Regions from separate parts of the Mesorhizobium quangtriensis genome, predicted to be linked through region 2. Evidence: predicted binding sites of a transcription regulator. Region 2 holds the regulator's gene; the other holds the start of a gene.
The links. The regulator LexA, encoded in region 2, represses DNA repair genes until DNA is damaged. The targets are predictions, from matches to a motif close to TGTTCNNNNTGTGTTCNG.
Positions count from the first base shown of each region.

Region 1: ABMA32_RS06745 (PA0069 family radical SAM protein) is a predicted target of LexA. The motif match lies at 1,800-1,817, and genes of this name have one in related genera.

Region 1 covers NZ_JBEBMF010000001.1:1,381,529-1,384,931, reverse strand. The annotation lists gene ABMA32_RS06760 (4-(cytidine 5'-diphospho)-2-C-methyl-D-erythritol kinase) at 1-694, shown strand, start outside; gene moaB (molybdenum cofactor biosynthesis protein B) at 681-1,226, shown strand; gene ABMA32_RS06750 (glycosyltransferase family 2 protein) at 1,230-1,739, opposite strand; gene ABMA32_RS06745 (PA0069 family radical SAM protein) at 1,892-3,046, shown strand; gene ABMA32_RS06740 (ribonuclease HII) at 3,170-3,403, shown strand, end outside.
Region 2 covers NZ_JBEBMF010000003.1:468,651-472,053, reverse strand. The annotation lists gene moaC (cyclic pyranopterin monophosphate synthase MoaC) at 1-378, shown strand, start outside; gene ABMA32_RS18075 (molybdopterin molybdotransferase MoeA) at 375-1,583, shown strand; gene lexA (transcriptional repressor LexA) at 1,691-2,410, shown strand; gene ABMA32_RS18065 (ComEC/Rec2 family competence protein) at 2,404-3,403, opposite strand, start outside.

The DNA of each region.
Region 1 (3,403 bases), on a different contig from region 2:
GGACGAGACGAACCTTGTCGTCGGGGCGCGTGATGCCCTGCGCGCCGCGCTGCCGCACGCTTCCGCCCGTGTCTCCATCATGCTGCAGAAAAACCTGCCGCCTGCCTCCGGCATCGGTGGCGGCTCCAGCGATGCGGCAGCGACTCTGCGCGGGCTGGCGAAGCTTTGGGAGCTCGACGCCGGTAACGAGCGATTGTCGGCGATCGGGGCCGCACTTGGGGCCGACCTGCCGATGTGCATCGAAGCCAAACCGCTGATCGCGCGTGGCACCGGGGAACAGCTTTCGCCGGTTGCGGGCTTTCCGTCTCTAGGGCTGGTTCTGGTCAATCCGGGCGTGGCGGTCTCGACGCCTGCCGTTTTCTCGGCGCTGAAGCGGCGCGACAATGAAGCCTTGCCCGCCCTCCCGACGCGCATCGATTTTCATACGCTGCGCAACTGGCTGGAAATGACCCGCAACGACCTCGAGGAAGCTGCATTGTCCATCGAGCCGGCAATCGGCGCTGCGAAGCGCGCGCTGGAAAATGCCGACGCCGGCTTTGCGCGCATGTCCGGCTCCGGCGCGACCTGCTTCGGATTGTTCGAGACGGGCAATGTGGCGAAGCGCGCCGCCGCCGTGATCCGCAAGCGGCACCCGGACTGGTTTGTTGCCGCGACCCGCACGATGCCTTCGGAGGATGCGCATGAGCAGGATTGATGAAAGCCGTCCCTTCATTGCGCTCGGCATCGCGGTTCTGACCGTCTCGGATACGCGCAGCCTCGCAGAGGACAAATCGGGGCAGACGCTCGCCGATCGTATCTCAGACGCTGGCCATGAATTGATCGACCGAGCCATCGTAACCGACGATGCCGAACTGATCCGCGAAAAGGTGCTTGGCTGGTCGCGGGATGAGCGCATCGATGTCGTCATCACCACGGGCGGCACGGGCTTTACGGGACGCGACGTGACGCCCGAGGCGCTTGAGCCGATCTTCGAGAAGCGCATGGAAGGGTTTTCAGCCGTCTTCCACCGCATCTCCTACGACAAGATCGGCGTTTCGACGATCCAGAGCCGCGCCACCGGCGGCGTCGTCAACGCCACCTTCGTCTTCGTCCTGCCGGGCTCACCTGGAGCCTGCAAGGACGCCTGGGATGGCATATTGAAGGCGCAGCTAGACTACCGGCACATGCCCTGCAACTTCGTGGAAATCATGCCGCGGCTGGATGAGCACCTGAAGCGCAGGGGCTGACGTCTACGTCTTTTTGGGCGCGACGACGATTTCGCCTTCGAGTCGGCGCGACGCCAGCCCCCGCGCAACCGCTTCCGCGCTTGTGGCAGTCCGCGACAGGGACGTGGCCTGACGCTTGGTGATGACAAGGCCTTCGGCCAAAGCCCTCGGCCGCGAGAACGCGCGGACGAAAAACGGCCTGCGGCTGCCCTTGGCGCGGGAGAAGCGGGCCGGCATCGTCGATTTCGCCACATGCATCACGACCGAGTCCGACCAGTCTTCCGAAAGACGTGCGCCGGGCTCGAGCAGCAGCAGCCACTCGCCTTTCGCCTGCCTTATGCCGGCTGCGATGCCGCCCGTGGCGAGATAGGTGCAGCCGGCGTGTTCGGCGACGTAGTGCGTCTGGTCGGTCGAGCCGCGGTCGCAGACGATGACCTCTCGCACGACGCCCTCCACTGCCCCGCCGATCAGCGAAGCCAGAGTTCGCGCAAGCCCCTCTTCGTCGTTCTTCGTTTCGATCAGAACGGTCAGCATCCCACAGCCGCAATAACCGAAAGCCCCGGCAGATGCCAGTTCGGCAACCAAGGATCAGAAAGTTCTTGATTTGTTCTTATTTCAGAAATAGGAATAATTTCATGAGAACGACGATTCGCCCCGCTTCCGAAACCCCTTGGGAACGCGCCAAGATGGAACAGATCGTGCGCGCCGACATTGCTGCTTTCAGCAGCGGGAGAGCCGAGATGGCGAACGCCATGATCGAGGAAAGCGGCATCAGGGTCAGGCCCGATCGCAACCGGGGCCGGTCGGCCAGTATCAACCCTACCGGCCGCTTCGAGCCTGTTACGCGCCATGTCTTCGACGACGGCTGGGAATCGCTGGAAGACCTGGCGCCATTCAAGACCGAGGTGCAGGTGGAGAAGCCGCGCACGATCATAACGCGCAACGATTCGCCCGACATTTCCTTCGACCGGTCGATCAATCCCTATCGCGGCTGCGAGCATGGCTGCGTCTATTGTTTCGCGCGGCCGACGCATAGCTACATGGGTCTGTCGCCGGGGCTGGATTTCGAATCGAAGCTCTTCGCCAAGCCGGACGCCGCAAAGCTGCTCGACAAGGAGCTGTCGAAGGAGGGCTACCAGCCACGCACGATCGCTATCGGCACCAACACCGATCCGTACCAGCCGATCGAGAAGCAGTGGCGCATCATGCGCGAGATTCTCGAGGTGCTGGACGCGCGCAACCATCCGGTCGGCATCGTGACGAAGTCGGCGCTGGTGACGCGCGATATCGACATCCTGTCCGGCATGGCCGAACGCGGCCTCGCAAAGGTGGCGCTGTCGGTGACGACGCTCGACCGCATGCTGGCGCGGACGATGGAGCCACGTGCCTCGACGCCGACCAAACGGCTGGAAGCGATCAGGCAGTTGAGCGATGCGGGCATCCCGACCTCGGTGATGGTGGCGCCGATCCTGCCGGGGCTCACCGACTCCGAGATCGAGCGCATTCTCGATGCGGCGAAGGCCGCCGGCGCGCAGGACGCAGGCTATGTGTTGCTGCGCCTGCCACTGGAGGTCAGCCCGATCTTCAAGGACTGGCTGCTCAGGCATTATCCGGATCGCTACCGGCACGTCATGTCGCTCATCCGCTCGATGCGCGACGGCAAGGACTACGATTCGGAATGGGGCAAGCGCATGCGCGGCACCGGGCCCTACGCCTGGCAGATCGGCCGACGCTTCGAGATCGCCGCCCGCCGGCTCGGGCTGAACGCACGGCGCACGTCGCTGCGCACCGATCTTTTTGAAACCACGCCGAAGAGGAATGAGCAGCTCATGCTGCTCTGACTCCAGGCGAAACGAACCCGTCCGGCCCCGCCCCCGGCCTTGGACGGTCGCTTGCCAAACCCGCTTCCCCGGCGGACGGCAGGCCTTGCGGAGAATCGGGAGCGATGCGAGCATTACCGCAACATGGCTCGTCAACGCCCCGATTCTCCGCCCCTCTTCGATCTGGTCCAGAAGCCGGATTTCTCCTTCGAGAAGAAGGCGATCAAGGATGGCTTGTGGCCCGTCGCCGGGCTGGACGAAGCCGGACGCGGACCGCTGGCCGGCCCGGTCGTGGCGGCGGCCGTCGTGCTCAACCCGAAGCGCATCCCAAAAGGGCTGGATGATTCGAAGAGGCTAACGGCTGCGCAGCGCGAGGAG
Region 2 (3,403 bases):
ACGATGCAGCCGGCAACGCTGAAGACGATCCTCGAAGGCAATGCAAAGAAGGGCGACGTGCTGGGAGCGGCGCGGATCGCCGGCATCATGGCGGCCAAGAAGACATCGGACCTGATCCCGCTCTGCCACCCGCTGATGCTTACCAAGGTGACGGTCGACATCGAGCCTGACGAGACGCTGCCGGGGCTGCGCGTGACGACGATGGCCCGCGTCACCGGCAAGACGGGAGTCGAGATGGAAGCGCTGACCGCGGCGACGGTCGCCTGCCTGACCATCTACGACATGGCCAAGGCTATCGATCGCGGCATGGTCATCTCCGGCATCAGGCTGGTCGAAAAGACAGGCGGCAAGTCGGGCGACTACAGGGCTTACGCATGAGCGGGCTGCTGCCCGTCGACCAAGCGCTGGCGCGTATCCTTGCAGGCGCTGGTCCGGGAGAAGCCGAAATCGTCCCTCTCGCCGAGGCGGCCGGTCGTGTTCTGGCAGGACCTATCCAAGCGCTGCGGACACAGCCGCCGTTCGACGCCTCGGCCATGGATGGATATGCCGTCCGCGCCAGCGACGTCGCTGACATCCCTGCCTGCCTGCAGCTTGTCGGCACGGCTGCGGCGGGCAAGCTTTTTCCGGGCGAGGTCGGCCCCGGGCAGGCAGTGCGGATTTTCACCGGTGCGCCCGTTCCCCACGGGGCCGATACGATCGCGATACAGGAGAATGTCAGGCCGCTCGACGGCGACACGATCGAGGTTCTCGAAACCGTCGCAGCGGGACGCCATATCCGCAAGCGCGGGCTTGATTTCACTGATGGGGAAACGCTGCTGGAAGCGGGGCGGACACTCGACCCAGCCGCGCTGTCGCTCGCCGCATCGGCAAACCATCCTGCCCTGCCGGTCGTCAGGAAGCCGCTCGTCGCGCTTATAGCGACCGGCGACGAACTTCTGCCCCCCGGCAGCGCCACCGGTCCCGACCAGATCATTGCCTCCAACGCCTACGGCGTCGCGGCAATCGCCCAGCAGGCCGGCGCACGCGTCCTCGACCTCGGCATAGCGCCGGACAGGATCGAGGCAATTTCGGACTTGGTGCGCAAGGCTCTCGAGGCTGACGCGGATGTCATCATCACGCTCGGCGGCGCGTCCGTAGGCGACCATGATCTGGTGCACACCGCGCTGAAGCAGATCGGCATGGAGCTCGGTTTCTGGAAGATCGCGATGCGGCCGGGCAAGCCTCTCATGTTCGGGCGCCTTGGCCACACCCGCTGCCTCGGGCTACCCGGAAACCCTGTCGCCAGCCTCGTCTGTTCTCAGCTTTTTTTGAGCCCGTTGCTGGCTCGGCTCGGCGGGCGGCATTACGAAGCGCCCTTCATCGACGCTGTGCTGGGCGGCACGATGGCAGCGAACGATCTGCGCCAGGACTATGTCCGGGCCACCGTGGAATTTCTGCCTGAACGAATCGTGGCGACGCCCTTTGCGATACAGGATTCGTCGATGCTGCGACTGCTGGCCGATGCCGGCGGGCTGATCGTGCGCGAGCCTTTCGCTCCGGAAGTGAAAGCGGGCGATCCTTGCCGCGTTCTGCTGTTACGCTGAACAAAACGTCAACGTATTCATTAAAATTTAAACAGTTGCGGAACACAACTGGAACAGATAGTGTTTGTTCTGGTTTTGTTTGACCTTGATTCCTCGGGGGAATGTCGATGCTGACCCGCAAGCAACATGAGCTCCTGCTCTTCATTCACGAGCGGCTGAAGGAGTCAGGCATTCCACCCTCCTTCGACGAAATGAAGGAAGCGCTCGACCTTGCCTCCAAGTCCGGCATCCACCGGCTGATCACGGCGCTGGAAGAGCGGGGCTTCATCCGCCGCCTGCCGAACCGGGCGCGGGCGCTGGAGGTCATCAGGCTTCCCGATTCCATCGCGCCGGGCCTCAATGCGGCGAAGAAGTTTTCGCCCAGCGTCATCCAGGGCAGCCTCGGGCGCAGCCAGCCGGAGCCGGCGCCGCGAAACCGGTCTGCAAGCAATGACGACGATGCCGGGTCCGTTGCCATCCCTGTGATGGGCCGTATCGCGGCCGGCGTTCCGATCGACGCGATCCAGCACAAGACGCACTCCATCGCCGTGCCGCCGGAAATGCTGTCGGGCGGCGAACACTATGCGCTGGAGGTCAAAGGCGATTCGATGATTGAGGCCGGTATCTTCGACGGCGACACGGTCATCATCAAGAATTCCTCGAGCGCCAATCCGGGTGAGATCGTGGTGGCGCTGGTCGATGACGAGGAAGCCACGTTGAAGCGGTTTCGCCGCAAGGGCGCTTCGATTGCTCTCGAAGCGGCCAACCCCGCTTATGAAACACGGATTTTCGGCCCCGACCGCGTGAAGGTGCAGGGCAAGCTGGTCGGGCTTATCCGCCGCTATTGAGGCGCGGCTTCTTCAGGCGAAATGGGCGTGGCTGTCGGCGTGCGATCGTCGGTGACCGGTTTGTTATCATCACCAGTCTTGGGTGTTGTGCCCGGCTGGTATGGCGGCAGGCCACGGGCGGCGCGCGAGAAGGCGCGCTGAGTGTGCCATGGCCGATACGGTTTTGCGATGGCATACTGGATTGTGGGCTTGCCCGAGCCTGAGAAGGTAACTGCGGCACTTCCGTAGCGTGCAAGATCACGGGACGTCACAACCAGCAGCTCCTTCCAGTTGCAGACATCCTTTGCCGACGCATCCTCAATGAGGATGAACGTGGCGGTGCTGCAGTGATCGGCGGCTGTCGCGGCATCGGGGACAAGCGCCACGACAGCACCGGACGGATGCCGGGCAAGGCAGACGCTCTCGGCGCATGAGAAGCCGGCGGTGACGGTGACGGTCCCGTCGCTTGCAACAGTTCCCTCGCCTTCCGTAGGCCGAACGATTTCCTGTGCCTGCATGGCACGTGACCAGTTGTCGATGGTGAACTGATTGGGGCGTGGGCGGTTGATGGCGATCTGGCCGGCGCCGAGGTCGAGGCCGACGAGCCGGGCGTCTTCCGAGACCAACAGGTCGGGTTGCCGGTCGAACAGCAGGAACAGGCTGGCGAGTGCGACCGGAATGGCGGCGACGCGCAGCCAGGTCGACGTGACGGTGGCGGCAAGCAAGGCTACCGTCAGCACGGCCACCGCCTCCGGCCTGATCATGCCGACCACATCGAGGGGCGATCGTTCCGCGAACCACTGCGCTATCGCGAGCATGACGGACAGTCCGAAACCCATGATCTGGAAAAATGGGCCGTCGAGGCCGAAGGGCATGGCGAGCGAGCCCAGCACCGCGAACGGCATGACTATCACCGAGACCACCGGCATCGCAGTCAGATTGGTGAACAGCCCCAGCGACGGCATCTGCTGAAAGTGCCACGCCGCGTAGATCGCCGTTGCGCCGCCCGCAACT